Regions from separate parts of the Rhizobium sp. 05N430 genome, predicted to be linked through region 3. Evidence: riboswitches for the same ligand, from Rfam matches in the RefSeq annotation. Region 3 holds a riboswitch; each other region holds the start of a gene.

Region 1 (10,495 bases), on a different contig from region 3:
GGCCTCGCCGAAGCGGGGTCGCCGGTAAGAGCCAGCGATCTCGCCAGGACCCGGACGATCGCCGGGGAGCCTCTGTCTCTCCCCTACCGCGGCCTGACGCTTCTCGCCCCGCCACCGCCGACGCAAGGTGTCACGACGCTCGGCATCATGGGCGTGCTTGGCGAGTTCGCGATGGCCGGCTTCGATTATCGGGAGGCCGGTTTCTATCATCATCTCGTCGAGGCGGTGAAACAGGCCTTCCTCGACCGGCCAGCGATTGCCGATCCGCTCTTCGCCGCCATCGACACGCAACGGCTGCTGGCGCCCGGGCGGCTGTCGGCAAAAGCCCGGACGATCAACCCCGGCCATGCGATGCCATGGCCGCACCCATACAAGCATGGCGACACGGCGTTCCTGGCTGCCGTCGATGCCGAAGGGCGCAGCGTTTCGATGCTGCAGAGTATCTATTTCGATTGGGGAAGCGGCGTGGTTGCCGGTGACACCGGGATTCTCTGGCAGAACCGCGGTGCGGCTTTCAGCCTCGATCCGGCAAGCCCGAACCATGTGAGACCCGGCAAGCGGCCATTCTATACGCTGAACCCCGGCATGGCGTTGAAAAATGGGCGCCCGCATCTGCTTTATGGCACGCAAGGCGCCGACGGCCAGCCGCAGACGTTGGCGCTGCTGCTTTCGCTGCTCATCGACCACGGGCTCGACCCGCTGGCTGCCCTGTCGCAGCCGCGCTTCCTGCTCGGGCGAACCTTCTCGGACACCAGGGACAGTCTGAAGATCGAAGCCAATGCCGGCGCTTCGGTGCTGGAAGGCTTGGGGGCGTTCGGCCATCAGGTCAGCAGCATCGATGCCTTCAGCCAGCTCGGCGGCCAGGCCGGGATCATCTGCATCGGTGATGACAAGGCGATCACCGGCGCCCACGATCCGCGCAGCGATGGCGGGGCGATCGGTCTCTGATGATGAGCACGCCGGTTTTCGATCTGCTGATCCGCGATGCGCGCCTCGAGCCTTTCGATGGGCCTGTCGATATCGGCATCGCCGGAGAGCGCATCGCGGCGATCGGTGCGAACCTCGTCTGCGAGGCCATCGAGACGACGGATGCTCAGGGCGCCTTTGCCAGCCGTGGTTTTACCGACAGCCACGTTCATCTCGACAAGGCCTGCATCCTCGATCGTTGCAGCATATGCGAGGGAACGCTGGCCGAGGCCATCAGTGAGACGGCGAAAGCCAAGGCCGATTTCACCGAGCAGGACGTCTATGCCCGCGCGGCGCGCGTCGTCGAAAAAGCGATCGTCAACGGCACAATGCGCATGCGCACCTTCGTCGAGATCGATCCGCGCGCCGGCATGCGCTCCTTCGAGGCGATCAAGCAGATCCGCCAAGACTATGCCTTCGCGATCGATATCGAGATCTGCGCCTTCGCACAGGACGGACTGACAAACGAGCCGCAGACGTTTGAAATGCTCGACGCGGCGCTCGCGGATGGAGCCAACCTCGTCGGCGGAGCGCCCTATATCGATCTCGATCCGCGGGGCCAGATCCGGATGATCTTCGATCTGGCGGAGAAGCATGGCACCGCCATCGATTTCCATCTCGATTTCGATCTTTCGCCGGAGAAGACCAATCTGCCTGCGGTCATCGAGGAGACGGTGCGCCGCCGCCATCAGGACCGCGTCTCGCTCGGCCACATGACCAGCCTCTCCGCGATGGCGCCGGACGAAGTTCAGTCGCTCGCACGTCAGTTGAAAGCGGCGGGCATCGCCGTCACGACACTGCCCTCCACTGATCTGTTCCTGAATGGCCGCGATCATGACCGGCTGGTGCCGCGCGGCGTGGCACCAGCCCATCTGCTGGCATTCGAAGGGGTGCTGACCTCGATCGCCAGCAACAATATCCTCAATCCCTTCACGCCGTATGGCGATGCATCGCTGCTGAGAATGGCCAATCTCTATGCCAATGTCGCGCAGCTTTCGCGGCGCAGCGACATGCAACTGGCCTTCGAGATGATCAGCACCTCGGCAGCGCGGATCATGGGCAGGGATGAGCAGCCGATCGAGGTCGGCTCGCCTGCCGATATCATCCTGATCGATTGCATAGACCGGGAACAGGCGATCCGCGAAAACGCCCGCGTCATCTTTGGATGCAAACGCGGGCGCAGGACTTTCGAGGCACCAAGGCCGAGCATCTTGCGGGCTTAAGCCGCCTGCGCTGCCTTCGCCGGAATTTCGACGTCGATCTCCAGCACCGAGACATGCTCGCCGCGGTCGATTTTCACCTGCAGCCGGTCGCCGTCGATTTCCACGTGCCTGGCGATCACGGCGAGGATTTCCTCCCGCAGGATCGAGACCAGGTCGGCCCCGGGCGTGATGCGCTCATGGGCGAGCAGAAGCTGCAGCCGCTCGCGGGCAACAGGCGCGGACTTTTTCTTCTGGAAGAAGTTGAACACGTTCATGCTGCCCTCCGTCCGAAAATCTTGCCGAACAGGCCGCGCTTCTCGCCAGGTACCGTAACCGGCACCACTTCGCCTGCCAGGCGGCGGGCAGCCTCGAAGTAGGCCTTGGCCGGCGCCGTGTTCTGATCGGCGAGCGTCACCGGTGCACCGATATTGGACGCGCGCAGGACGTCCATGCTCTCCGGAATGATGCCGAGCAGCGGAATCGAGAGGATTTCCAGCACGTCATCGACCTTCAGCATGTCGCCACGCTCGGCGCGCGTCACGTCGTAGCGGGTGAGCAGCAAGTGCTTTTCGATCCGCTCGCCGTTTTCGGCCTTGGCCGTTTTGGAGTCGAGCAGGCCGATGATGCGGTCGGAGTCGCGAACCGAGGAGACCTCGGGGTTGGTGACGACGACGGCGATATCGGCATGGCGCATGGCGAGCGTCGCGCCGCGTTCGATGCCGGCCGGGCTGTCGCAGATGATCCAGTCGAAATTGCGCTTCAGATCGTTGATGACCTGCTCGACGCCCTCGGCGGTCAGGCAATCCTTGTCGCGCGTCTGCGAGGCCGGCAGCAGGAACAGCGTTTCCAGCCGCTTGTCGCGGATCAGCGCCTGCGAGAGCTTGGCATCGCCCTGGATGACGTTGACCAGATCGTAGACGACCCGGCGTTCGGCACCCATGACGAGATCGAGATTGCGCAGGCCGACGTCGAAATCGACGACGACGACCTTTTCGTTGCGCTGCGCCAGAGCGGCGCCGAGTGCGGCCGTAGAGGTCGTCTTGCCAACGCCACCCTTGCCCGAGGTAACAACTATGACTTTACCCATATCCCCTCTCCTGTCCTAAACCATTCGTCCGTTAAATCAGCCGCGATGCGAGGATCGCGTCGTTTTCGAGCCAGAGCTGCGCAGGCTGGCCGCGCAGTTCGGCAGGCAGATCGTCTGCCGTCTTGTAGATGCCGTCGATCGCCAGCAATTCTGCTTCCAGCTTGCGGCAGAAAATCCGGGCCGACGAGTTGCCGACCGAACCTGCCAGCGCCCGGCCGCGAAGCGCGCCGTAGATGTGGATGGAGCCGCCGGCGATAATCTCGGCGCCCGAAGCGACCGATCCGATGATCGTCACGTCGCCTTCCGGGAAGATGATCGACTGGCCCGAGCGCACCGGCTCGTGCAGAACCATCGACGACAATGTGGCGCGCGTTACCTGAACGGGCGCAGTGGCCTGCACCTGCGTCTCAGCCTTCGGCGCCGGCTCCTTCGCCTGCGGCACGTCGGCGACATCGACATCCGGTGCCGGGCGGCCGCCGCTCATGCCCGGCGGCATGGTAGCGTCGAGCTGCGATGGCCGCGCGCCTTCGATGCCCATGATCCGGACGCCGCGTTCGCCAAGCGAAGCGATCATCGACTTCAGCTGAGCCCGGTCCGCCTGGAGGTCGGCGACATCGAGGACAACCGGCCTTCCCAGGAAAAAGCCTGCCGAACGCTTGGCCAGATCGTCGAGCCGGACCAGCCATTCATCGAAGGGCAGATCGGGCGTCAAAACGACCGCCAGGAACGAACGGCCTTTGATACGGATGGAGCGCGCGTCGGTTAACACATTAGCAATCTTGGTTAATTTTTGATTGCTTCGGTGTACCTGCTTCGTGGTTAACAAATAGTTAACGCGTGGCCCCGGCCACAACGTTCAGTTAACGGCCGGGGACATTTGCACGGCGCCGTGGCAGGGCCGCCACAGGGCTATTTTACCTCGACGGCAAGGTCCGCAACATCGGGCGCGGTCTTCACCAGACCCATCTCCTGCATGAAGGTCCCGAACCGCTGGTAGCGGCCGGTATCGAGCGCCGCAGGACGCTTGGCGAAGCGCGGCAGCGTGTCGAAGAATGCTGTGCGGTTCAGCTCGTCGTCGAGATTGGGGTAGGCCTTGACGAACAGCTGCCAGGCTTCCTTGGGGTGGTTGGTGATGAAGATCGAGGCCTGTTCGACGGCCGCGAGGAAACGTGGCAGCCGCGGATCGGCGATCGAATCGCGATGGGTGACGAAGATCAGCTCGTCATAGGGCGGCACGCCGTTTTCTTCTGGAAAGAACGCCTTGCCCTCATGTCCTTCGAGCTTCATCTGCGTCAGCTCGAAATTGCGGAAGCCGCCGACATTGGCATCGACCTTGCCTGCGATCAGCGATGGCGACAGGGCGAAATTGACGTTGACCAGCTCTACGTCTTCTTTCGTGAGACCGGCGTTTTCCAGCATCCGCTTCAGCATCGCGTCTTCAAAGCCGGTGACGGAAAAGCCGACCTTCTTGCCCTTCAGATCGGCAAGACTCTTGATCGGTCCATCGGCAAGCACGGTGACGGTGTTGAGCGGCGTCTCGACCAGCGTGCCGACCCGCACCAGCGGCAGTCCGGCTTCGTGGTCGAGGTAGAGGTTGGGCTGGTAATGGATGCCGATATCAGCCTGCTTGGCGGAAATCAGCCGCGGCACCGCCGAGGGATCGGCAGGCGGGATGAGCTCGACATCCAGCCCTTGCGCGGCAAACAGGCCCTTCTGCCCGGCGATGACCAGCGGTGCGTGGTCGGGGTTGACGAACCATTCCAGCATCACTGTCAGCTTGTGGTTGGCAAGCGACGGCGAAGCGAGCGCCACAAGGGCAAGGAAGGTGGCGGATATCAGACGCAGCATGTTTGCTCCATGAATGTGCAGTTTGAAAATCGTTCAGCGCGTGGTTGCCCACGGCGTCCAGCCGGAGGTGAGCCTGTCGACCACCACCCGGCAGATCAGCGTCATCGCCGCCAGCACCGCCATGGCGGCAAAGACCATGTCGGTCTGCATGCGCGCATTGGCCTGGACCATGACGAAGCCGAGGCCTGCCGACGCGCCGACCCATTCGCCGATCACGGCGCCGAGCGGCGCCAGCGGCGCAGCGATCCTCAGACCTGAAACGAGTGCCGGAACGGCAAGCGGCATCCGGATGCGGACCAGCGTCTGCCAGTGGCTGGCATTTGTCAGCGATACGGCATCGAGGATATCGCGCTCGGTCCTGCGCAGCCCGTCGGCAAAAGCCGAAGCGACGGGAAAAAAGATGATGATCGTTGCCATGGCGACCTTGGAAGCCATGCCGAAGCCGAGCCAAATGACCAGGATCGGCGCCAGCACAAAGACCGGGAAGGCCTGCAGGATCAGCACCAGCGGCCAGACCAGCGCCCCGGCGGCCGGAAAGGCCGACAGCACGAAGGCCGCCGCCGCACCTGAGATTGCTCCGCAGACGTATCCCAGCACGATCTCAAGCGCCGTCGTCAGGCTCTGCTCCAGCAGGAACAGCGGCTGCCGCACAAAGACCGAAGCGACCGACAGCGGTGAAGGCAGGATGAAATGCGCCGGCGCAAACAGCCAGATGACCACCTGCCAGATCGCAAGCAGCAAAACTGCACCATAGAGAGCGTTGAGAGGGCGCATCGTTCAGGTGTCAGTGGAAACTGAGGGGCGTGAGCGCAGCAGAACAGACATTGCGAAGCGATCTCCAGACGGCAATGGAGATCCAGGCAAAGCGAAGACGAAGGGAGATACCGGCGGCATCTTGTTCCGTTCCTACGCCGGCATGACCCGGATCAGGTTCAAGGGTCCGGCTCAGCGCCATCTCAGCATCGTCAGATGCTCCCCTCGGAATGGGCGGGAAACTGTCGCGTTTTCAAAGGACTGTCAATGGTGGATCCGCCGCCTGCGCAGCGCCCAGGCATTTGTGATCGAAAGGGCTAGAGACTTTTGGCCCAGGGCTACCTATCTAAGTGTCATGCAATTTAGGGAGACCGAATATGAAATTCGCTATTCTCACCGTTCTTGCTGCTTCGCTGGCGGGAATATCAGCCCAGGCCGCGGACCTGACACCACCGCCTGCGCCGGTTGAACCGGAGGCAATAACGCCGGTTTTCACCTGGTCGGGCCCTTATATCGGTGCCGAGGGTGGCTATAGCTGGACGACGTTCGATCCTGACGGTGCATCCAATGTCGACGCCAACGGCGGGATCCTGGGCGGCTTTGCCGGCTACAACTACCAGTTCGACAATAACTGGGTGATCGGCGTCGAAGGCGATGTCCTCCATAACTGGAACGAAGAGGACACGGCCTTTGGCTCCGTCGAGACGACATGGCAGGGCTCGGTCCGCGCCCGCGTCGGCTATGCCTTCGACAACGCCCTGCTCTACGGAACCGCCGGCTGGGCGATCGCACGGGCAGAAGGTCATCCGACCGGGGCTTCAGATGTTTCCGACACGCTGAACGGCTGGACGATCGGCGCAGGTATCGACTACGCCTTCACCCAGAACATCTTTGCCCGCGGCGAGTATCGCTATACCGACTACGGCAGCGGCAACTTCGGCGGTGCGGCGGGCGGTGATTTCGATCTGAACCAGAACACGATCATGATCGGCGTCGGCGTCAAGTTCTGAGGAGACGGAATGAAATGCGCGATCGCGGACGGCACGCCTTCACACGGCGTGACGCGAAGCTAGCCGTTTTCCAAAAGTCCGCTCTAGGTGTTCCAACATCCCCGTGGAAAACCGGAACACCGTGTTGCACTAAATTAGGACTTCGACAAAAGTCATTCCTCATGATGAGGAATGCTCACAATGCTGTCGGGTCTCGGGACAATCACCATTACGGACGAGAATTACAGCGAGCACGTGGCCTTCGAACTCGGTGAGCGTGACGGCCTGCTGTTTGGCGGCGAAGAGATCCTGCGGCGGGCACAGCGCGCCAAGAAGGTGTTTCTCTTCCTGCTGACATCGCGGCGCGAGTTGCGCATCCGCATTGCCAATGTCGAGCATTCCTGCGCCAATTTCGTCGTCATCAGCGAACCGCTTCCTGCCACCTGAGAGCGCGTGAAAAGGCCACGAGCGGGTCAGCGCTGCGTGGCCTTCATGACGCGGCCCGTGAGGCGAGCCGCGCCTCAGTTCAGATGTTCGAAGTCCGCCATGTTCTTCTCCGTCACCAGTTGGAACGGGATCCAGACCTCGCGGTCGATCTTTTCGCCCTTGATCGCCTTCAAAGCCGCATCGATCGAACCCTTGCCCTGACCCTTGGCATCCTGGAAGACCGTGACCTTCAGGTCGCCCGCCTTCATCGCCTGCAGGGCTTCCGGCGTGGCGTCGATACCGGCGACGATGATCTTCTCCGTGGATGCGCCGCCATTCTTCAATGCGGCGATGGCGCCGAGCGCCATCTCGTCGTTGTTGGCAAGAACGGCATCGAACTCCAAGCCCGATGTCAGCCAGTTGGAGACCAGATCGGCGCCGTTGACGCGGCTCCAGTTACCGACCTGCTCCTGAGCGACCTTCAGGCCGCTGCATTCAGGCGTCGCGATGACGTCATGGACGTCCTGAGTGCGCTGACGCGCGGCCTGGCTCGTCAGGTCGCCGATCATGATGACGACATTGCCTTTGCCGCCCAGAATGCGACAGACTTCCTTGGTCTGCAGCGTGCCGGATTCGGCCTCGTTTGAACCGACGAAAGCCTGTTGCTTGCCGAGTGTCGAAAGATCGGTCGGCTGAACGTTGACGTAGATCAGCGGGATGCCGGCATCCTCGGCAACCTTGCTGAGAGCCGGCGTGCCATCTGAATCGACGGGATCGACGATGATGGCCGAGACGCCGCCGGCAGCGAAATTCTTGACCTGGTCGAGCTGCTTGTTGACGTCCGTCGTCGCATCCTCGATCTGCAGCTCGACACCGACGGACTTGGCATAATCCTGCATGCCGTTGACGATCAGCGTCTGAAAATTGTTGGTGAGCGTCCCCATCGAAACACCGATACGATCGGCCGCGTGCGCCTGCCCAGCAAGCACCAGGGCAACCGCGCTGGTGGTCAGCAATTTCAGCATTTTCTCTCCTCCCAGAGATAAGGCGGCGCCAGCCGGCCGCAGGAAAACGTTAGCCGGGGAAGATCGCGCGGTCCGCGGAAAATTGATGAAAATCCCTCATTTGCAGGGATCCGGACAGCAAAAGGCCCGGCGGAGAAGCCGGGCCTGCGGGTCGTTCACCTGGGAGGATCAGCCAGCCTGCTGTTCGCGGCGCGCCTTCTTTTCTGCGCGGCGCCTGGCCTGCTCCATGAACCGCTTGTCCATGCGCTCCTGCGCTTCGGATGAACCATCGTGGAATGTGCCGAACCACTTGTCGAGCGGGATCACGCCATCGGCGTAGTTGCACTCGAAATACTTGTGGTGAAGGTAGTGGTCGTAGCTGTGCGTATCGATGGCGCTTTCCTCGCCGACGACGATCTTGTCGAAACCGGCATGGCCGGGCGCCGGTGCAAGGCCGGCATGCGCCAGATGAAAGATCGCATGAACCGGGTTCGACGGAACGATCCAATGGATCAGCACGCCGGAGAAATACAGCAGGTGCTCGATCGGGTGCATGGCAAGACCTGACCAGGGGCCGGGATTGACGTTGTTATGATGCAGCTTGTGGACGGCATGATAGAGCGGCGGCCAGTGGATCAGCCGGTGGACCAGATAGAAATGCAGGTCGCGGAATGTCGGGATCAAGAGCATGACCACGGCGCAATAGACCGGTTGCTCGGCGAATGAGACATAGGGAATGATGCCATTGGCAAAGGCCCACAATGTGAGCACTTCGAAAGCCGTCCAGAGCGGCACGGCGCTGGCGAAAGTCCAGATGACATTATCGACCGTCTGATTGCCGAACAGAAAGGCATCATTGCCGACGGAGGGCCATTTGGCATTGAACTTGAAGCTCGTTCCCTGCTTCTTCTGCATGTAGAGGCGCAGGTGGAACGCGCCGAAGAAGACGAAGACGATTGCGGCGTTGCGCACCAGCAGATAGGCAATCCAGCCGATCGAGAAGGTCTTTGCCGTCTCGAGCGACGGCGTTGCATAGAGCCAGAGCAGCGTGCCGATCGCCGCATAAAGCACGTTCCACGGCATCAGATAGCCCGGATAGCCGAACACCCATTTCAGGAAACGGAGCGGCTGCACTGGCCAGATGAACACAGGCGGATACTGAATAAGCTTGGAAGGCGCCCAGTCGCCGCGTTTGTTGCGCTTCCCGTAAAGTGTGTCGTCCATCTGATATCCTCCAACTCGTGCCGGAAAATTACCGCAGCAATAGTGCCGTTTCCCATCGCTGTCTTGATGTGTTTTGATCAACTGAGCGATTTCGCCAGAGGCGCTGCAATGCTTGACTGTCGAGCGGAGTTTTGGGGAGGTTTTGATGAAAAAGACGACACTGCAGGATGTCGCCACAGAGGCCCGGCTTGGCATCGCCACCGTCGAGCGCGTCATCAACGGCCGCGGCGGCGTCACCGAGAAGACGGCAGAAAAGGTGATCCGTGCGGCCAAGAAACTTGGCTACGGCGAGCGCTCGACGGAAACGCATCGCGGCGCCATCCGCATCGAGGTCATTCTGGTGCGCCCTGAAACCAGCTTCTTCGCCCGCTTGAACCAGGCCTTCGAGCGCATTGCCGCATCGCTCGACCGCGCCGTCATCCTGCATCGCACCTTCATCAAGGAAAGCGATCCGATCGGCATGGCCCATCACATCGCCAATCCGAGCTTTCGCCGCTCCGGGCTGATCATCTGCGCGCAGGATCACCCGAAGGTCATCGAGAGCCTGCGGCGTGTGCGCGCCGCTGGCGTCGAGGTCGCCCAGGTCGTCACCCGCTGCGACGACCCCGAGGTTCCCTATCTCGGCATCGACAATTATGCCGCCGGGCGCAGCGCCGCCTATTACATGTCCGGCATGCTGGCTGCCCGGCGCGGAAACTTCGCCGCGATCTGTCATAGCGGGGCCTATTCGAACCATCGCCAGCGCATCCAGGGCTTTTCCGATTACCTCACCGAGAAGGGTGCCAATGGCCACGCGGTATCGCTGGTGATGATGGGACGCGACGATGATCTGCAATGCGCCGAACTGCTCGGCGAGGCGCTCCGCCGCGATCCTGAAATCATCGGCGTCTATTCGGCCGGCGGCGGCGACGAAGGTGTCGCCATCGTCCTGCAGCAATGGGCCAGGCAGCGTGATATCTTCTGGGTCGGACACGAGCTGACCGAGAAGAAGAAGCG
Region 2 (10,495 bases), on a different contig from region 3:
GCCGCCGGTTTCGGCCTGATCTATGCCAGCGCTTCGTCCGTACGGCTGAGATCGGAAGCGAGCGCCTTGTCCAGAACCTTCTGGATATTGGCCGCCCGCCGGAACGACGGCTCCTGCGTCTTCCCGGCACGCACCGCCTGGACGAAACGCTGGTAGTTGGTCTCGACGGGATCGAAGCCGATATCGCGCCAGGTCGCGGTGTGCACGTCCTCGCCAAGGCAGGCGCGCAGCGTCGATTTTCCGGTGTCGTAGATCATTTCGATCGAACCGGTCTCGCCATAGACGCGAAGGCGCAGCTGGTCCATCTGCCCCGCTGCCGTTCGTGTCGCCTGGATGGTGCCGATCGCCCCTGAGGTGAAATCGACATTCATCGTGAAGCTGTCATTGGCGTCGAGATCATACTCACCGATCTTGTCGCCCGGCGCCTTGTTGAAAGTCTTCAACCTCGCAAAGACATGGGCGACGTCGAGCCCCGAACCATAAGAGGCGAAATCGACGATGTGGATGCCAATATCGCCGAGCGCGCCGTTCGAGCCGTGCTTCTTGCTAAGCCGCCACAGCCATTTGCTCTCGCTCTTCCAGTCGCCCCAGTGGCGGCCGACCAGCCAGCTCTGCAGATGCGAAGCCTCGACATGCCTGACAGCGCCGATCTCGCCAGCCAGCACCATCTGCCTTCCCTTCTGGAGAGCCGGCGAATTGCGGTAGGTGAAATTCACCATACCGACCTTGCCCGATTTCTCGATCGCTTCGGTCATTTCCATCGCCTTGGTGGCATCCGTTGCGAGCGGTTTTTCGCAGAACACATGCTTGCCAGCGGCGATCGCCTGCAGCGTCGTCGGATGATGGATTCGATCGGGGGTGACATTGGCGACAGCATCGAATTCGCCCCAAGCCAGCGCCTCCTCAAGCGTGCTGAACTGCTTGGCTATGCCGTGTTCGGCGCAAAAAGCCGCCAGCCGCTCGGGCACGACATCGACGCCGCCGACAACGCTGACCCCTTCGATCTCCTTGAACCGCGCAGCGTGCTGGTTCGCCATTCCGCCAGTGCCGAGAATGAGTAATCGCATCTTATCCTCCATAGATATCACGTTCGGCCACCACGTCGGCAGCCGGGCAAAACACATCCTGTGCGTGTTGCGACGGTCGCAAGACGCCTGTTCGATCCGTGGGAAACCGGGTTTTAACCCGCCTAACTTGTGTTGAATGTCGCCAGCATCTCATTCCTCCCAAGTGCGGCTTGACATCAAATCAAAGTAACTTAATCTAATTAATGCAGCATGGAATTGAGGAGAGGTCAACTGACCACCAGGCTGTATCCGTTGAAAATGGGGAGGAGACCCATCATGAAGAGAGCGTTCGTCGGCGCATTGGCGCTGAGCACAATGTTATTTTCAGTGCCTGCCGCATTTGCCCAAGAACTGGCGACGAAGGACAGGATCGGCCTTGCCGATGCACCGAAGTCCCTCGTCGTTCGCCTGACAAACGACAGTCCCAACAATGCCGACGCAAAGATCGCCGAAGGCTACCAGAAACTCTTCGTCGATTTCATCAAGAAGCATCCCGACTGGAAGCTGCAGATGCAGTTCATGTCGGCCGATATCGGCACCGAACAGGCCAAGATGCTCGAGCAGGCCAAGGCCGGCAACGCGCCGGATTGCGCCGCGGTCGATTCCTTCGTGCTCTCGCAGTTCATGGTCAATCACGTGCTGGCGGATTTCACGCCATACTTCTCGAAGGAAGAAGTGGACGACCTCTTCCCCTTCATCCGCGAGGGCATCACCGACAAGGACAAGAGCGTCCGCGCCTGGTGGTGGGATACCGACTTGCGCGTGCTCTATCGCAACAAGTCGATCGTCGCCGACGCGCCCCAGACCTGGGACGACCTGAAGAAGGCCGGCATCGCATCTGTCGGCGAAGGCATGGAGGGAATCCTCTTCAACGCCGGCCGTTATGAGGGCTCGACCTTCGACTGGCTCGCCAACTATTGGGCACTCGGCGGCAAACTGGTCGACGACACAGGCAAGCCGATCTTTGGCGAAGGTGAAAACAAGGAGAAGTTCCTCAAGGCGCTCAACTATTACAAGGACCTCGTCGATTCAGGTGCCGCACCGAAGCGCGTGACGACGATCGGTAACTATGACGACCTGAACGCGGCGGCTGCGGCCGGAACCACCGCCCTCTTCATCGGCGGCAACTGGCAATATGCACAGCTGAAGGCCACGCTCGACGACGAAGAGTTCAAGAACTGGACCTTCTCGCCGATCCCCGGTCCGACCGCCGACCAGCGCTCAACGGGAACCGGCGGCTGGACGATCGCATCCTTCGCCAAGGACAAGGACAAGGTCGAGATGTGCGCCAACCTCGCCCGCGAGGTTTATATGGGACCGGCAAACGCTCTGCAGCAGCAGCTTCCGACGCGCAAGTCGCTGTTCACGAAATATGATGTCTTCTCGACCGAAGCCAACAAGACCTTCGCCGACGCCCTGGTGAACGGTCAGGCGCGGCCGGGTGCACCGATCTATCCTGAGATCTCCAACCAGATCCAGATCATGATGGGTGACGTCCTCTCCGGCACCAAGAAGCCGGAAGAAGCACTGGACGGCGCGTTCAATGCGACGATGGAGGCTTACAAGCGTCTCTAGAGATTGTGATCGTGGCGGCGCCCGGAAATGGGCGCCGCCGGCATTCCCAAACCCGGACAGAGAAGCCCAATGAGCCCTATCGCCATCGAGGCCGTCAGCCCGCCTCACAGCAGATCGTTCATGCGCCGTTTCGCCGGGGCACCCTTGCCCTGGATCATGCCCGTGATCATCGTCATAGGCATCTTCTATCTCTACCCCGTCATCGACGTGTTCCGCCTGTCGTTCACCAATGCCACGCTGATCGGCGACAATCAGGATTATACACTCGGCTCGATCTCCAATGCGCTGAGCTCGCCGCAGCTGCCTGATATCCTGTGGGCAACGCTGATCTTCGTCGGCGGGAGCGTTATCGGCCAGCAGATCCTCGGACTTGCCGTCGCGGTCGTCGTCGTTCGAGGCGAAAAGCGCGGCCTGTTCGGCACGACGATCCTGCGCACCACGGCGCTTGTCGCCTGGGTAGTCCCGGGTATCGCCGGCGGCATCATCTGGCAGATGCTGTTTTCCGAAGCGCCTTATGGCGCGCTGAACAGCATCCTCAGAATGATGCACCTGCCCGCCGTCGCCTGGCTCTCGGATCCGTCGATCGCGCCCTGGTCGGCGCTGATATCCAACATCTGGCGCGGTGCGGCTTTCTCGATGGTCGTCATGTATGCGGCACTGAAGGCGATCGACCCCTCGCTCTACGAGGCGGCGGAAGTGGATGGCGCAACCGGATCGCAGCAGTTCTTCTTCGTTACCATTCCTCAGCTGCGCGCCGCGATCCTGGTCAACATGATCCTGATCACCATCATGACGCTGAACACCTTCGACGCGATCATCACGCTGACAGGTGGCGGTCCCGGCCGTGCGACGGAAGTGATCTCGCTTTACGTCTTCAACATCGTCTTCAGAAATTACGACCTGTCGGGCGGCAGCGTTCTCTCCGTGCTGATGCTGATCATCAGTCTCGGGCTCGCCTTCGTCTATGCGTCGTTCCTGCCCAAGGAGGAAGAGCAATGAGCGGGCGCACCGGCACGCGGTTTGGCGATTTTCTGAGCTATCTGTTCATGCTGGCGATGTTCGTTTTCTTCGCCGGCCCCCTCTCCTATCTGCTGTCGATGGCGATGCGCGACCGGCGCGAGATCTATCGCGGCGTCGCCCGCTACATCCCACACAATCCGACGATGGAAAACTTCGTCGCCGTTCTCAACAACAGCTATTTCCCGCTTTATCTGTGGAACGGGCTGAAGCTTGCGGCGCTCAGCGGTCTCGGCGTTCTCATCGTGGCGCTGCCTGCAGCCTATGCCTTCTCGCGCTTCCACTTTCGCGGCAAGGGCCTGTCGATGATGGGGTTGCTGCTCTTCCAGATGATCTCGCCGCTTGTGATCATGGTGCCGCTCTATCGCTACATGAACAAGCTAGGCCTGCTCGACACGCATTTTGCCGTCGTCATGGTCTATATCGCGCTCGGGGTGCCGCTGGCGACCTGGCTGTTGAAGAGCACAGTCGATAGCATCCCGCGCAGTCTTGACGAGGCCGCGATGATCGATGGCTGCAATCGCTTCTCGGTGTTCTGGCGTATCGTCCTGCCGCTCTCGGCGCCGGGCATCGCCTCGGTCTTTATTATCACCGTCATTGCCGGATGGTCGCAATTCCTCGTGCCTTTTCTGCTGCTGACCCAAAACAATCTGATGCCGATCGGCGTCGGTATCTTTAACTTCCGCGGCATGCAGACCGACTCGTCGATCCAGCTGCTTGCCGCCGCCTGCCTGATCTCCGTCGTACCGGCGATCGTGGCCTTCCTGTCGCTCCAGAGACTGATTCTCGGCGCGATGACCAGCGGCGCAGTCAAGGGATGAGACCGGTCTGATGCCGATGGAAGATGAAGGATCGCGACCATGAACCAGACCGCGGGCGTCAAGCTCTCCCCCGATCTATCGGGGGCAAATGTCGAAGATGCAGGCGAGCATAACCGCGCCGTCGTGCTGCGCTGCATCCACCGGCAGGCCCCGATTTCGCGGGCGGAGATTGCAAGACAGACCGGCTTCACCAAGCCGGCCATCGCCCGCATCGTCGACCGGCTGCTGGACGAGGGCCTGATCATCGAGGCTCGGCGCCGCCACGGTTTGCGCGGACAGCCCGCCATCGAGCTCGAGATCAATCCGGACGCGTTCTTCGCCATCGGCATCAATATCGACCGCGATCACCTGACCATCCTTGCCGTCGACGCGGTCGGCAATGTGCGTGCCCGCGTGCATCACGAAAAGCGCTACATTCTGCCTGCCGAATTCATGCAGCTGTCGGCCGACGCGATATCACATTTTCAGCGCAGCCGCCTGATCGACGACGCTCATCTGGCCGGTATCGGTCTCGCCATGCCGGACTGGCTGGGCGAAATATCCTTTCCAGGCAAGCCGGCCGACTATTCCGAATGGCTGGAATTCGACGTGCGCACCGCGATCGAAGGCCTGACGCAGCACCCCGTCTTCATCGAGAACGAAACCAATGCCGCGGCACTGGCCGAACTCGACTATGGGCTCGGCGCCGAAAGCCGCAGCTTCCTCTACATCGCCATAAATGCCTGCCCCGGCGGCGGACTGGTGCTGGATGGCAATGGCCACCGCGGCGCCATGGGCCTTAGCGGCGAAATCGGCTGGCTGCCGATTGCCGACGGTAAGGACGAGCGGGCGCAGAAGGTGCGGCTGCTCGGCGAGATCTTTTCCCTGTTCTGCCTTTACGAGTTCCTCGCGGAACACGGCATCAAGGTCAGCGTACCGCAGGATCTACTGACGCTCGATACGCGCGGAAAGCGGCTGGTCTCGCAATGGCTGCGGGAGATGAGCGCCCATTTGGCCGTCGCTGTCCGGCATATCGGCATGATCATCGATCCCGACGCCATCCTGGTCGGCGGGCGGCTGCCGATCCGCATGATCGACGAGCTGCTGCGCTATGTACATGAGCATCTCGATGCCGCCGACGCCGCTTTGCCGTCGCTTCACCGCGCCTCGCTTGGCGACGATGCTTCGGCGATCGGTGCTGCGGCCATGCCAATGGCGGCAGCGCTGATGCTAGCGTCGTCAGATGAGGTTCAACGCACGCGTTCACCCCTGAAATACATGGATCGCCTGAACAACTAGAACAGCCGCCGCGGCGGCGCCTGGGAGGATTTTGATGAAGATCGGTTTCTATACGTCGACGTTCAACGACCGGCCGCTGGAAGAAGTGGTCGATTTCGCGGCCTCCGCCGGTTTCGATGCCATCGAGATCGATGTCGGCGGGCATATCAAGACGCCCGACAAGGTCCGCTCTGCCGTGGCACTCGCTCGCGAGCGCAATCTCTACGTCTCCTCCATCACCTATTTCGGCAACCAGCTCGACGCCGACAATGCCAAGCGCAAGGATCTGCGCTCGCGCACCTCGGAATTCGCCCAGGCGATCGGCGAGGCTGGTGTGCCGATCTTTGTGATCTTCCCGGGACGCAACGATGAAGCCAGCGACGAGGCCAATTATGACGACTTCGCCGCCTACACCAACGGCCTGATTGCCGAGACGGCATCGAGCGGCCTGATCTTCGCGATCGAAAACTGGCCAGGGCCGAAGGACAATTTCGTCGGCACGACGCCGAGGGGCTACGACGAGCTGTTCAAGCGCATTCCAGACCGCCGCTTCGGGCTGGAATTCGACCCCTCGCACTTCCTGCGCATCGGCGTCGATCCCTATAAGGCGCTCGAGGACGTCAAGGACCGCATTGCCATCCTCCATGCCAAGGACACCGCGATCGATCCCGCCGTACAGCAGGCCGTCGGCTATCACGGCAAGGGCTGGTGGCAATACAAGCTGCCCGGCCTCGGCCTTCTTGACTGGACGAAATTCCTGCGCCAGGCCGTGAGCTACGGTTTCGACGGCACGATCTCGATCGAGCATGAGGATGCCGCCTACGGCTGGCCGGGCAAGGACCTGGAGGCCCGCAAGGAGGGCGAGCGCGTCGGCCTCGGCTTTCTCAGAAACACCTTGAACACGCTCTGATCGCGGCCTGGGGAGGACGACAATGGCTCATGTTTCCGTGAATAATGCCCGCAAGGACTATGGCGCGTTCAAGGCCATCAAGGGCGTATCGGTCGATATCCGCGACGGCGAGTTCGTGGTTCTCGTCGGACCGTCCGGCTGCGGAAAATCGACGCTGCTCAGGATGATCGCCGGCCTCGAGGGCATTACCGGCGGTGAGATCCAGATCGGCAAGCACATCGTCAACGAGCTGGCACCGAAGGACCGGGACATCGCCATGGTGTTCCAGAACTATGCGCTCTATCCGCATATGACGGTTGCCAAGAACATGGGCTTCTCGCTGCGGCTGAAGCGTATGCCGCGAGAGGAGATAGACAAGCGCGTCGGCAATGCCGCCAAGATTCTCGGCCTCGAAAGCCTGCTCGAACGCTATCCGAAACAGCTCTCCGGCGGCCAGCGCCAGCGTGTTGCCATGGGCCGGGCAATCGTGCGCGACCCGGCCGTCTTCCTCTTCGACGAACCGCTCTCCAATCTCGATGCCAAGCTGCGCGTCCAGATGCGCTCGGAGATCAAGGAACTGCACCAGCGGCTGCAGACGACGACGATCTACGTCACCCACGACCAGATCGAGGCCATGACCATGGCCGACAAGATCGTCGTCATGAAGGACGGCCGCATCGAGCAGTCCGGTTCTCCGCTCGATCTCTACGACCGGCCCAACAACCTGTTCGTCGCGGGCTTCATCGGCTCGCCCGCCATGAACTTCATCAAGGGCAGCATGACGGATGTGGGTTTCCGCACCGAAGACGGCATCATCCTCCCAAGCGACCGCCGTCCGGGCGATGCCGTAACCTACGGCATCCGCCCCGAACATCTCCGGCTCGACCCCGGTGGCATCGAGATCACCACTGTCGTCGTTGAGCCGACGGGATCGGAAACCCTCGTCATCGCCAGACTCGGTACGCAGACCATCAGCTGCGTCTTCCGCGAGCGGATCAGAGCAGCGCCCGGCGATGTCCTGAAGGTTGCGCCCATTCATGATGCCGTTCATCTCTTCGATGAAGGCGAGCAGCGTATCGTCAGCGGCGAGGCCCGGCTGAACTGATAGGGCGTGACAAGCCGCCGATAATTTGCGATGACGAAGGCGTTGAGAGACAGGGGCGTTCGCCGGAAGGCGGGCTGAGAAGTACCCTTTGAACCTGAACCAGATAATGCTGGCGGAGGGAGTCGCTCGAGGCCCTTCGCTTTCGTTCGTCCGGCCTCCGGCGTCTTGCCCCGCCCCACAAGGGACGCAAGATGACGACTTCGAGATCACCCGGACAATTGCTGACCGCGCTGCGCGCCGCGCCGCCGCTCGTTCACTGCATCACCAACTATGTCGCGATGAACATCGCCGCCAATGTCGTGTTGGCCGCGGGCGCCTCGCCCGCCATGGTGCATGCCGAAGAGGAAGCCGGTGAATTCGCGGCGATATCCGGGGCATTGACGATCAATATCGGCACGCTGTCGCCCGCCTGGGTGAGCGGCATGAAACAGGCGGCGAAGGCCGCTGCCCGCAACGGCAAGCCCTGGGTGCTGGATCCGGTCGCCCATTACGCGACGGGCTACCGCCGGGAGAGCGTTGCGGCGCTGCTCGATCTCAATCCGGCAATCATCCGCGGTAATGCTTCCGAGATCATCGCGCTTGCCGGCAGCGAAAGCCGCGGCCAGGGCGTCGACAGCCGCGATCCCGTCGAGCAGGCGGAAGGTGCCGCCCGCAGCATTGCCGCCCAGTATGGTGCTGCCGTTGCGGTCACCGGTCCGATCGATTTCGTCACCGATGGCGCGCGTGCTGTCAGGATCGCCGGCGGCTCGGCCCTCATGCCGCAGATCACCGCGCTCGGCTGCTCGCTGACCTGCCTGACCGGCGCCTTTGCCGCGATTGCGCCCGAGGAGACTTTCGATGCGACAGTCGCAGCGCTGGCAATGTTTGCCGTCGCCGGCGAACAGGCAGCGCTGGAAGCGAAAGGCCCCGGCTCCTTCTCCTGGCGTTTCCTTGATGCGCTCGCGGCACTCGACGGTCCGGGCCTCGACCAGGCGGCAAGGATCAGCCCGGCGTGAAGACCTTCGATCTTTCCCTCTATCTCGTCCTCGATCCGCATCTCTGTGCCGGATACGGGCTTGTCGAAACCGCGCGTGCCGCCGTTGCCGGCGGGGCGACCATCGTGCAACTGCGCGACAAGACGGCGGACACCCGGCAAATGATCGAAACCGGCCGGGCTTTGCAGCATGTGCTCACGGGCAGCAACGCGCTGCTCATCGTCAACGACGATGTCGAGGCGGCGATCGCGCTCGGTGCCGACGGATTGCATATCGGCCAAGATGATCTCGGCGCGATTGAAGCTCGCCGGAAGATCGGGCCGGACATGATCCTCGGCCTGTCGGTCGAGACGGCGGCGCTTGCCGCCGCGGTGGATCCCGCCATCGTCGATTATGCCGGAATCGGCCCGGTCTTTGCCACCGCGACGAAGCCTGACCATAAGCAACCGATCGGCCTGACAGGTCTGGCCGATCTCGTTCGTGCCTGCCCGGTTCGCTCCGTAGCGATCGGCGGGCTGAAGGCCGAGCATGTCGGCCCGGTGCTTGCCACCGGCGCCGAGGGCCTTGCGGTCGTCTCGGCGATCTGCGGCCAGCCCGATCCGCAGGCGGCGACCGCAGCCATCGCAGCCAGCATCAGAAAGGCACGCTCATGATCCGTAACGTCCTCTCGATTGCCGGGTCCGACCCCTCGGGCGGCGCCGGCATCCAGACCGATCTCAAGGCTTTCTCGGCGCGTGGCACCTATGGCATGGCCGTGCTGACGGCGCTGACCGCACAGAACACGACGGGCGTTTCTGCCGTGCAGACGGTCTCTCCGGCGTTTGTCGCTGAGCAAATCCGCATGGTTTTCGCCGATGTGCGCGTCGATGCCGTCAAGATCGGCATGATCGCCAATGCCGCGATTGCCGAGGCGGTCGCCGATGCCCTGCAGCCGCATCGCGGTATTCCCATCGTGCTCGATCCCGTCATGATCGCCAAGGGCGGCGCCACCCTCCTCGACATTGCTGCGATCGGCGCGCTAACCACGCGTCTCCTGCCGCTCGCAACGATGCTGACCCCGAACTTGCCGGAGGCGGCAGCGCTGCTCGGTGAAGGCCATGCCGAAAGCCGCGAGCAGATGCAGGATCAGGCGCGCAAGCTGCTGACGCTCGGCCCTGGAATGGTTCTCCTCAAGGGCGGCCATCTCGGCGGCAACGACAGTCCCGATGTGCTGGCGAGCGCCGATCACATCACCTGGTTCGAGGCACCGCGGGTTCCGACGAAGAACACCCATGGTACCGGATGCACTCTTTCCAGCGCTCTTGCCGCAGAGCTCGCCAAGGGCAAATCGCCGGAAGCCGCCGTTGCCATCGCCAAGCGATACCTCGCCGATGCGGTGGCGGCGGCAGGTCAACTCGGCGTCGGCTCAGGTCACGGCCCCGTCCATCACTTTCACGCCTTGTGGAACGAGCCGGACCTGTGAGACACCGGGACCGGCGAAAAAGCCGCCGGTCTCAACCCTTCTGCTTTTTTCCCTGCGGATAGATCGTCTCGCCCTTTTTGAGCATGGCGACGAAGCTCTCGATATTCCGCCTCCGGCCGGCTTCGGTCTTGATCTTGTGCATGCGGAATGCCAGCGCGAAACGGTTCTGCTCGCTGAGCTTTGCCAGCATGTCCCTCGCCTCCGGCTCGGCATCGATCGCCGCCTGCAGATCGTCGGGGATCTTCATGTTCTTGCCGCTGCCATAGGCACGGTCCCAGCGGCCGTCGGCCTTGGCGGCCTCGACCTCGCGCAGACCGTGACCGGTCAT
Region 3 (10,495 bases):
GCAGCCGCTGGCCGATCGGCGTCATCACCACGACGATGCGCCGCGCATCGGCTTGCGATGCTTCGCGGCGAAGAATGTTGCGGCTGACCATGTCGGCCACCACGCGGCTGGCGCGAGACGGATCGATCCGCAGCATGTCGGCAATCATCCCGACAGTCACTTCATCGGCCGGCTGCGCCCGGCGCACGGCGTCAAGAACATCGAGATGCGAGAGCTCGAGATCCGGCGCCACGCTCTGGATTGCCAAACGCCCGATCAGCCGGCGCCCGGTCATCAGCTTCATGCGTGTCATGCTCTGGCCGATGCTGGAAACGCTTTCGTTCTCCAGTGACAGCGGATCAAGCTCGTGAATGCGGGCGGGTTTCTCGTTCATGCGCCGAGCATAACAGAAGGCTTGCGCGAAGGAAATATGCCTGCGTCATTCTGGTGTCATTGACATTTATATGCTTTTGTCACATAAATTGGCAATCAAGATTGGAACTGTCTTCATGGATATGCAGCTTGCCTCCCAGCCGCTCGTGACGGATCCCCGCCGCAGGCTTATTCTCTTCCTGTTTCTGATGACCGCGATGTTCATGGCAACGCTGGACAATCAGATCGTCTCGACGGCGCTGCCGACCATCGTCGGCGAATTCGGCCACCTCGAACGCTTCGGCTGGATCGGCTCCGCCTATCTGCTGTCGCTGAGCGCCGTGATGCCCGTCTATGGCAAGCTCGGTGACCTCTTTGGCCGCAAATACGTGATGATGACCGCAATCGCGATCTTCACCGTCGGCTCCGCCGTTTGTGGTCTCGCCGTCTCGATGAATACGCTGATCGCCGCCCGCGTGCTCCAGGGCCTGGGCGGCGGCGGCATCATGGTATCGATCTTCGCCGTCAATGCCGATCTCTTCGAGCCGCGCGAACGTGCCCGCTACCAGAGCTATTCCAGCCTGGTGCTGATGGCATCGAGCGCCATCGGCCCCGTTCTCGGCGGCATGATGAGCGATCTCTTCGGCTGGCGCTCGATCTTCCTCGTCAACGTCCCGATCGGCTTCGTCGTGCTGATCGGCCTTGCGCTGATGCTGCCCTATCGCAAGCCGCACCGCCGCCCGAAGATCGATTATGCCGGCGCCCTTCTGCTGGCGATGACGACGACGAGCATCGTGCTGATGGCCGACGGCAGCGAACTGTTCGGCTCGATCCTGGCGCCGCAGAGCCTGGGGATCATCGGTATCGGCGCGCTTTGCGCCATCGCCTGGCTCTTCGTCGAGCGCCGCGCCGCCGAACCGATCGTGCCGCTGTCGCTGTTCCGCAACCCGACCTTCCCGCTTCTCCTGATCATGTCGATCACCGGCGGCGGCATCGCTATCGGCATGGCCAATTACTTCGCGCTGTTCCTGCAGACGACCACGGGCCTGTCGCCCTCGCATGCCGGCCTGCTCTTCGTCATGTTGACCGGCGGCCTCGTCTGCGGCTCGCTCTTTGCCGGGCGCATGATCTCGCGCACCGGACGCTACAAGCCCTTCGCCATTGCCAGCCTCTCCTGCAGCGCTGTGGCGTTTGCACTCCTGACGCAGGTCCATGCCGGTACGCCGCTGCCGATTATCGGCTTGCTGATGATGCTGCACGGCATCGGCATCGGCTTGTCGCAGCAGGTGCCCGTCATCGGCGTCCAGAACGCCGCTCCGGCGCGTGACGTCGGCGCCGCCACCGGTTCCGTCACGCTGTCGCGCATGGGCGGCGCCTCGATCGCCATCTCCATCTACGGCGCCATCATCGGCTCGCAGCTGGCAAAGGTCGGCGTTTCCATCCCCGGCGTTACCGATATCGAGCAGCTGACGCCGAAGATGATGGCGGCCCTCCCGGAAGCCAGCCGCCAGGCTGTCGCCGATGCCTATGCCAGCGCTTTCACACCGCTGTTCATGACCTCCTGCGCCTTTGCTCTGATTGGATTGATTGCAGCGCTTTCGCTGAAACCGGTCCAGTTGCCGCGCCACGGCGAGACCAAGAACGCGGCCGCGGCCGCCGAAGCCGCCGAGTAGCGGCAAGGGCGCGCTGCGCCCTTGTCATAAAGCCTGCATCGCTATACATCTGCCAACGCTCTAACGGGGTGCCCTGTATCCGCAAGGATATCTGGCTGAGAGGCTTTCAAGCCAACCCGCGGAACCTGATCCGGCTAACACCGGCGGAGGGATTAGACGCGTGACACCAGGCACCGCCCTTTTCCCCCATGACAAAACTTTTTAGGAGGAGGCGCGCCATGCCCGGCCGCAAACCATTGATCGCATCATTCGCCACGGCTTTCCTTGCCGCAACCGTCACTCTGTCGCAGGCGAAGGCCGCGGACAAGACGCTGACGGTCTACACCTACGAGAGCTTCACCTCGGAATGGGGCCCCGGCCCCAAGGTCAAGGAAGCCTTCGAGAAGACCTGCGCCTGCACGGTCAATTTCGTCAGCGTCGCCGATGGCGTGGCGCTTCTCTCACGCCTGAAGCTCGAAGGCGCCTCGACCAAGGCCGACGTCGTTCTCGGCATCGATACCAACCTGATCACCGAAGCCAAGGACACCGGCCTGTTCGACGCCAGCGGCGTCGATACCAGCGCCCTCAAGGTGCCGGGCGACTTCAAGGACGATGTCTTCGTTCCCTATGACTACGGCCACTTCGCCATCATCTACGACACGCAGACCATCAAGAACCCGCCGAAAAGCATGCAGGAACTGGTCGATGGCGACCCATCGCAAAAGATCGTCATCGAGGATCCACGCACCTCGACACCGGGTCTCGGCCTGCTGCTCTGGGTGAAGTCCGTCTATGGCGACAAGGCGCAGGAAGCATGGGCGAAGCTCAAGAGCCGCATCCTGACAGTGACGCCTGGCTGGTCGGAGGCCTATGGCCTGTTCACCAAGGGCGAAGCGCCGATGGTGCTCTCCTACACGACCTCACCGGCCTATCACATGGTCGCCGAGAACACCGACCGCTATCAGGCCGCCGCGTTCTCCGAAGGTCACTACATCCAGATCGAAGTCGCCGGCCTTCTCAAGAACGCGCCGGATAAAGAACTCGCCCGCGACTTCCTGAAGTTCATGGTGACGCCGGGTTTCCAGGACACGATCCCAACCAACAATTGGATGATGCCGGTCTCGGCCACTTCCACGCCGCTGCCGGACGCCTTTGGCAAGCTGGTCAATCCGTCCAAGACCTTCCTGATGAGCCCCGATGATGTCGCCAAGAACCGCAAGGCCTGGATCGACGAGTGGCTGACGGCCATGAGCATGAACTGATGCTGCAGACGGCTGCGGAACGGCGAAATGCGCTGGCGGGCGGGGCAATCGGCCTCGCCGCCATCCTGCTTTTCATCGGCATCGCCGCCATCTCGCTTGCTGCCTCCGGCGGAGGTTCTGCCTTCGCCGGCATCATCTCGGATCCCTACATTCTCCGCGTCCTGCGCTTCACGCTGCTACAGGCCGCCCTTTCGACCTTGCTCTCAGTCCTCCTGGCGCTCCCCGTCGCGCGGGCACTTGCCCGGCAGCCTAACTTTTCTGGCCGTATCTGGATCATCCGGCTGATGGCCGTGCCAATGGGATTGCCCGTTCTGATCGGCGCGCTCGGGCTCATCGGCATCTGGGGACGGCAGGGCCTGCTCAATACCGCATTGCTCAAGCTCGGCCTGTCCGAACCCGTCAGCATCTACGGCCTGACCGGTATCCTGCTCGCTCACGTCTTCTTCAACTTGCCGCTCGCCTGCCGGCTGATGCTCGCTGGCCTGGAGAGGCTGCCGTCCGAATACTGGCTGATGGCAAGTAATCTCGGCATGCGCCCGCGCGCCGTCTTCCGCTTCATCGAATGGCCGGCGATCCGCGGCCTGATCCCCGGCATTTCTGGGCTGATCTTCATGCTCTGCGCCACCAGTTTCACGCTGGTGCTGACGCTTGGCGGCGGACCAGCGGCAACGACGATCGAGGTGGCGATCTACCAGTCGCTGCGTTTCGACTTCGATCCGGGCCGCGCGGTAGCTCTGTCCTTGCTGCAGATTACCCTGACCGGCCTCATCCTCGGCGCCATGTCGTTTCTCCCCGCCAGCCGTGACGAAGGGCTGACCGCCGGACGCCACTCCATGCGTTTCGATGGCAGAATGCCAATGGCAAAATTGTCGGATGGCCTGCTCCTCGTCCTCGCCACGGCTTTTCTGCTTTCGCCATTGCTTTCCGTGTTGGTGGCGGGCCTGAGAGCCGACCTCCCAAAGCTGGTCGGCGAGCCGGTCTTCTGGCAGGCCGCAGCGATGAGCTGCGGCATATCCCTTTCCGCCGCCACATTGGCCCTTGTCGTGTCAGCAGCCCTGATCCGCGCCCGCCAGACCATCAGCGCAGACAAGCGCTCCAGGCGCGGCAGCCGCGCCCTCTACGCCGCGACGGGCGGAGCCTCGTCAATGGTGCTGCTGGCGCCTCCCGTAGTGCTTGCGACCGGCTGGTTCATGGCGCTCAGGCCATTTGGCGACGCCTCTGTTTTTGCGCCCGTCCTCGTCGTTCTGATCAACATGCTGATGGCCCTGCCCTTCGTCATGCGCGTGCTCGAACCGGCCTATCTCGTCCATCAGCGCCGCACCGCGCGCCTTGCGGCGAGCCTCGGCCTGACCGGCCTGGCGCGGCTGCGGCTCATCGACTGGCCGGGGTTGCGCAAGCCGTTGCTGACCGCCCTGTCTTTCGCTATGGCCCTGTCGCTCGGCGATCTCGGCGCTGTCGCCCTGTTCGGATCCGATGGTTTTGTCACGCTTCCATGGCTGGTCTACAGCCGCATGGGAAGCTACAGAACCAACGATGCCGATGGCCTTGCGCTGATCCTTGGCCTCATTTGCCTATTGCTGACGATTGCCGGAACATCCGGCCAGATGCGAGGACATGGTGCCGATGACGGCCGCTGATATCACCATGCAGAACGTCCGCCTGACGCTCGGCAGCCACGCCTTCCATTTCGATTGCACGCTGCCCCGCGGCCAGATCATTGCCGTGACAGGCCCATCGGGCGCCGGCAAATCGACCTTCCTCAATCTGCTGGCGGGTTTCGAGACGCCGGAGAGCGGCCGCGTTCTGCTCGCCGGACATGATGTTACCGGCAGTCACCCGGCCGAGCGGCCCGTCTCGCTTGTCTTTCAGGACAACAATCTCTTCGCTCATCTCGATATCTTCACCAATGTCGGACTGGGCATTAATCCGGCCCTGAAGCTCGCACCGGCGGACCGCAGCCGCATCGCGGCTGCGCTGGCGCAGGTCGGTCTGGAAGGCTTCGAAAAAAGGCTTCCTGCAACGCTTTCCGGCGGCGAAAGGCAGCGCGCTGCCTTCGCTCGCGCCCTTGTCCGCAAGCGGCCGATCCTGCTTCTCGATGAACCCTTTGCCGCCCTCGACCCCAGCCTGCGCAACGGCATGGCAGAGCTTCTGACGGCGATGCAGCGCGAGACCGGAGCGACCGTCATCATCGTTTCACATGACCCCGATGAGGTTCGCCGCATTGCACAGTATGGCGTTTTCATCGACCATGGCGCGATTGCGCTCGCCGCGCCGTTGAGCGAGTATCTGGCTGATCAGAGCACGCCCGCATTGCGGCAATTTCTGCAGGGCTGACGAATATCCACGCCGCGATGGCACTTTCGCCACAATTTCATCGGAGCGAAAGAACTCCTTAACCACGCTAAGCTTGCTAAATTACAACGGCGCCATAATTACGCAGAGTCTCGCTATGCAACCGATGCGGAAATCAGCTACAGCAATGACGTCTGTTCCCCCGTTGTGCAATGCGAGAAGCGGGATGGACGCCTGTTGAACCCCGTTGGAAGTGGCCGGATCGAACATTTGGCGAGCCGGCCGAAAAGCAAGATGACTCGGAGAGCCAGACTGGACAGCATGACGACGTGGACGAGACCCGCGCCTTCCAGGAACGTGCTATCCGCTTTGCGTCAACGGGGACGGCATGCGCTGCTTTTGACGGCAGCTGCCATGGCTCTCAACGGCTGTCAGTCGATCATCGAACAGTCCTACCAGCCGACGGTTTCCCCCTCGTCCAATCCGCAGATCGTCGATGAGGTCCAGAAGAACGACCCGCGCGCCGCCATGGGTGCGCGCGAGCATCCGCGCATCGTTGCGAGCTACGGCGGCGAATACAAGGATGCCAAGACCGAGCGGCTTGTTGCCCGCATTGCCGGCGCCCTGACGGCGGTTTCCGAAAACCCGAGCCAGTCCTACCGTATCACCATCCTGAATTCGCCGGCGATCAACGCCTTCGCGCTTCCGGGCGGCTACCTCTACGTCACCCGCGGCCTGCTGGCACTCGCCAACGACGCTTCGGAAGTCGCTGCCGTGCTATCGCATGAAATGGGCCACGTGACCGCAAACCACGGCATCGAGCGCCAGAAGCGCGAAGAGGCCGAAGTCATCGCCAGCCGTGTGGTCGCCGAGGTCCTGTCGAGCGATATCGCCGGCAAGCAGGCGCTCGCCCGCGGGAAACTGCGTCTCGCCGCCTTCTCCCGCCAGCAGGAACTGCAGGCCGACGTGATCGGCGTGCGCATGCTGGGTGAGGCAGGCTACGATCCCTACTCGGCGGCACGCTTCCTTGACAGCATGGCCGCTTACAGCCGCTTCATGTCGGCCGATCCCGACGCCGACCAGAGCCTCGACTTCCTGTCGAGCCACCCGAATTCGGCCCAGCGCATCGAGCTTGCGCGTGACCACGCCCGCGCCTTCGGCCAGGAAGGCAAGGTCGGCGACAAGGGCCGTGACTATTATCTCGATGGCATCGACGGCCTGCTCTACGGCGACAGCCCCGAAGAGGGCTATGTGCGCGGCCAGACCTTCCTGCATGGTGGCCTCGGCATTCGCTTCGACGTGCCGCCCGATTTCACCATCGACAACAAGGTCGAAGCCGTCATGGCGACCGGCCCGGGCGATGTGGCGATCCGCTTCGACGGCGTGGCCGATAGCAACAACCAGAGCCTGACAAATTATATCTCGAGCGGCTGGGTGACCGGCCTCGACCCGTCGACGATCCAGGCGACGACAATCAACGGCATGGAAGCCGCAACCGCCCGCGCCAGCGCCGACCGCTGGGATTTCGACGTGACCGTCATCCGCAACAACCAGCAGATCTTCCGTTTCCTGACGGCCGTGCCGAAGGGCAGCACAGCGCTGCAGCAGACGGCGGACGTGCTGAGAGCGAGCTTCCGCCGCATGACACCGGACGAGATGTCGTCGCTGAAGCCGCTGCGCATCCGCGTCGTCACGGTACGCGCCGGCGACAACATCACCACGCTCGCGGCCCGGATGATGGGCACCGATCGCAAGCTCGACCTTTTCAAGCTGATCAACGCCCTGCCGATGGGCGCGTCCGTTGCACCCGGCGACCGCGTGAAAATCATCGCCGAATAAAAAAGGCCCGGTGCGAACCGGGCCAGTCTGTGCTTCTGGGAGTAAAGACTACTTTCAGGCGTAGGCGGCCATATGCGGATCGGCGCTGACAAGCGCGCTGCGCAACTTTTCCATCGCCCGGCTCTCGATCTGGCGTACCCGCTCCTTCGAAATTCCGAGATCGGCGCCGAGCTCTTCGAGAGTCGCTCCGTCTTCTGCCAGGCGCCGTGCGCTGATGATCTTCATCTCGCGCTCGTTGAGATGCGTTAGCGCCGAGGCCAGCCAGACGCGGCGGCGCTCGCCGTCGATCATGTTCGTCACCTGCTCGTCCGGCAGTGGCTCGTTGCTGACGAGGAAATCCATCTTCTCGGCACTGTCGGCATCCCCGGAGACCGAAGGCGCCTGCAACGACGCATCGTTGCTGGAGAGCCGCGCATCCATCGTCTGGACGTCCGCAAGGCTGACGCCGAGCGCGGCAGCGATTTCCTGATGGATCGACTGTACGGTCAGCTGGGTGTCGCCACGCGCCAGCTTGGCGCGCAACCGGCGAAGATTGAAGAACAGCGCCTTCTGCGCTGAGCTTGTGCCGCCGCGAACGATCGACCAGTTTCGCAGGATATAATCCTGGATGGAGGCACGGATCCACCAGCTGGCATAGGTCGAAAACCGCACTTCGCGTTCGGGCTCGAACCGCGCCGCAGCTTCAAGCAGACCGACATACCCTTCCTGCACGAGATCGCTCATCGGCAGGCCGAAATTGCGGAACTTGCCGGCCATCGAGATGACAAGACGCATATGCGCCATGGCGATCTGGTTGCGCGCGCCGCGGTCGTCATTGTCCTTCCAGCGGATCGCCAGCTGATGCTCTTCCTCGCGGGCAAGATAGGGAGCCGCCATCGCAATTTTGATCATGCGCCGGTCTGCAGACATGTTCCTCATATCGGTCTCCTAAAATCAGGCCTCGCGCCCAAACAAAAAACAATGAAGGTTCGTTTCCAGAACGTCGCCGCCCGGATCAAATTCAGCTCTCGAATGCAAAAGGCCTCTCTCCTGGACTTTTCAGGAGGAGGCCCTATCTCTTCACCAAGTACCGGTCAGACGGTGAGGCAGGATCTGATTCTTCAAGTTGCCGTTCCGGCAAAATGTGGAAGCCATGACCCACTCCTCGTCCAGCGTTCAAACCAGCGGACGAACGGTGGGCTCCACCGGTTTTTTGTCCGCACTTACGAGATTTAAACGCGTCAGCGCGGAAAAAGTTCCAATAAAAAACCCGGCTCGAAGGCCGGGTTTTTTGCAAGGAAAAACAAAGTGCTATTATGCGGCTTCGTCCTGGGAGTCGTCTTCTTCAATTGCCTTGCCGCGCTTCGGACCCTTGTTGAGGTTGGTCTCAACGAGACGCACAGCTTCCGTTTCCGACATCTTGTTCACGGCAGCGATTTCGCGAGCCATACGGTCGAGAGCAGCTTCATACAGCTGACGCTCGGAATAGGACTGCTCCGGCTGGTTCTCGGCACGATAGAGATCGCGCACGACTTCTGCGATGGAAATCAGGTCGCCGGAATTGATCTTGGCATCATATTCCTGCGCACGGCGGGACCACATGGTACGCTTGACACGAGCCTTGCCCTGCACAACCTTGAGCGCGCGCTCAACGAAGTCGGTTTCCGACAGCTTGCGCATGCCGATGCTCATCGCCTTTGCGACCGGAACCTTCAGACGCATCTTGTCCTTTTCGAAATCGATAACGAAAAGTTCGAGCTTCATGCCGGCAACTTCTTGCTCTTCGATAGCGGTGATGGTACCGACGCCATGAGCGGGGTACACGATCGATTCACCGGTCTTGAAGCCGTGGCGAGCTGCTGAAGGTTTTTTCTGCTGGGTCGTCATACTAATCAAAAACTCCCTGTTACGCTTCCGGCGGCGGCCGGAGCCGGGTCAGTCAGGCCCGGATGAGACGGTAGAATTCCCGTCGGGTGACTTCACTCTGGTCCCACCAGACATAAGCAAAGAAATTCGTGCACGCGATTAACGATCGGACAGCTCAACTCGTTGATATGTCACGGAAACCGCGTACAGATTTAATTTGCTTTCGTGATGGTTTTGGGCACGCCTCGTGCCTCAAATGGGTCAGTCTCTAGAACCTATCACAAAAATATGAGGAAATCAATAATTTGGTGCGTGTGAGTCATGCGGGCAACACATGGCTCACATATTAGTGAAGCATCACTTGAAACGTTTAAGCGCCTTCTGAACCCGATTTCAGGCGGATTTCAGTAGCTTGAACTCAATCGCCCGCGCCGGGCTTTTCTGAGAAGTACTTCTCGAATTTGCCGGTCTCGCCGTCCATTTCCTTGGCCTCGGGCATCGAGTCCTTTTTGACGGTAATATTGGGCCAGACGCTGGCATATTCAGCGTTGATCTTGAGCCATTTGTCGAGACCCGGCTCGGTATCCGGCTTGATCGCCTCGGCAGGACATTCGGGTTCGCAAACGCCGCAGTCGATGCATTCGTCGGGATGGATGACGAGGAAATTCTCGCCTTCATAGAAGCAATCGACCGGGCAGACTTCCACGCAGTCGGTATATTTGCAGCGAATGCAATTGTCGGTCACGACATAGGTCATGAAGAACTCCAGGATTTCACGCGAGCGGGGAGACGAACCTGGAACGTCGCGTCTTTCCCTGTGCCGGAGGAGCAGCGTTGACTGGCTTGGGAGGCAAGAACGCAGTCCGGCGAGTTGATTGTGACGTATCGGCTTTACAGCCTGATTTCAAGGATTATCCATCTTCAAAAACCGGCGGCGCAGACAGAGTTTTCTAATCCTCGCCCGACTGGAGCCTGTCGATTGCCCGCCGCTCTTTCTTTGTCGGCCGTCCTGCCCCCGCGCCGCGGATCGCCTGCTCGTAGGCGGTGAGACGTTTCGTCTCATCTTCAGGCGGCGTGATGTTCTCGTAAAGGCGCTGCGCCTCTTCGAAAGGCCCCCGCCGCTCGCCCGGCAGTTTGACCAGAAGGACGACGTCCCTGCGGTCGAGCTGCAGCTCGACGCGATCGCCCGCCTTGACTGTCTGGCTGGGCTGGACGGCACGTTCGCCATTGATGCGAACGTGCCCTGATTGCACC

The links. A riboswitch is a leader RNA that binds a small molecule or an ion and turns the genes downstream of it on or off. The one in region 3 is predicted to bind thiamine pyrophosphate.
Region 1: linked by a shared signal. The riboswitch ahead of AC1DJO_RS05725 (ABC transporter permease) and the one ahead of thiB (thiamine ABC transporter substrate binding subunit) in region 3 are both predicted to bind thiamine pyrophosphate.
Region 2: linked by a shared signal. The riboswitch ahead of thiM (hydroxyethylthiazole kinase) and the one ahead of thiB (thiamine ABC transporter substrate binding subunit) in region 3 are both predicted to bind thiamine pyrophosphate.

The regions. Positions count from the first base shown of each region.
Region 1 is NZ_JBFTMO010000002.1:415,311-425,805, reverse strand. It holds gene AC1DJO_RS05755 (gamma-glutamyltransferase family protein) at 1-948, shown strand, start outside; gene AC1DJO_RS05750 (amidohydrolase family protein) at 951-2,189, shown strand; gene minE (cell division topological specificity factor MinE) at 2,186-2,443, opposite strand; gene minD (septum site-determining protein MinD) at 2,440-3,255, opposite strand; gene minC (septum site-determining protein MinC) at 3,287-4,033, opposite strand; gene AC1DJO_RS05730 (ABC transporter substrate-binding protein) at 4,165-5,103, opposite strand; gene AC1DJO_RS05725 (ABC transporter permease) at 5,137-5,877, opposite strand; TPP riboswitch at 5,990-6,092, opposite strand; gene AC1DJO_RS05720 (outer membrane protein) at 6,234-6,866, shown strand; gene AC1DJO_RS05715 (hypothetical protein) at 7,047-7,292, shown strand; gene AC1DJO_RS05710 (sugar ABC transporter substrate-binding protein) at 7,367-8,296, opposite strand; gene AC1DJO_RS05705 (sterol desaturase family protein) at 8,465-9,499, opposite strand; gene AC1DJO_RS05700 (LacI family DNA-binding transcriptional regulator) at 9,645-10,495, shown strand, end outside.
Region 2 is NZ_JBFTMO010000002.1:654,153-664,647, reverse strand. It holds gene AC1DJO_RS06890 (ROK family transcriptional regulator) at 1-19, shown strand, start outside; gene AC1DJO_RS06885 (Gfo/Idh/MocA family protein) at 21-1,067, opposite strand; gene AC1DJO_RS06880 (extracellular solute-binding protein) at 1,344-2,642, shown strand; gene AC1DJO_RS06875 (carbohydrate ABC transporter permease) at 2,712-3,641, shown strand; gene AC1DJO_RS06870 (carbohydrate ABC transporter permease) at 3,638-4,480, shown strand; gene AC1DJO_RS06865 (ROK family transcriptional regulator) at 4,520-5,758, shown strand; gene AC1DJO_RS06860 (sugar phosphate isomerase/epimerase family protein) at 5,793-6,647, shown strand; gene AC1DJO_RS06855 (sn-glycerol-3-phosphate ABC transporter ATP-binding protein UgpC) at 6,670-7,731, shown strand; TPP riboswitch at 7,773-7,869, shown strand; gene thiM (hydroxyethylthiazole kinase) at 7,923-8,726, shown strand; gene thiE (thiamine phosphate synthase) at 8,723-9,358, shown strand; gene thiD (bifunctional hydroxymethylpyrimidine kinase/phosphomethylpyrimidine kinase) at 9,355-10,167, shown strand; gene AC1DJO_RS06835 (YdeI/OmpD-associated family protein) at 10,199-10,495, opposite strand, start outside.
Region 3 is NZ_JBFTMO010000004.1:273,598-284,092, forward strand. It holds gene AC1DJO_RS11790 (MarR family winged helix-turn-helix transcriptional regulator) at 1-373, opposite strand, end outside; gene AC1DJO_RS11795 (MDR family MFS transporter) at 489-2,024, shown strand; TPP riboswitch at 2,079-2,193, shown strand; gene thiB (thiamine ABC transporter substrate binding subunit) at 2,243-3,265, shown strand; gene thiP (thiamine/thiamine pyrophosphate ABC transporter permease ThiP) at 3,265-4,902, shown strand; gene AC1DJO_RS11810 (thiamine ABC transporter ATP-binding protein) at 4,889-5,599, shown strand; gene AC1DJO_RS11815 (M48 family metalloprotease) at 5,852-7,396, shown strand; gene AC1DJO_RS11820 (RNA polymerase factor sigma-32) at 7,451-8,314, opposite strand; gene AC1DJO_RS11825 (CarD family transcriptional regulator) at 8,690-9,262, opposite strand; gene fdxA (ferredoxin FdxA) at 9,660-9,998, opposite strand; gene AC1DJO_RS11835 (RNA-binding S4 domain-containing protein) at 10,192-10,495, opposite strand, start outside.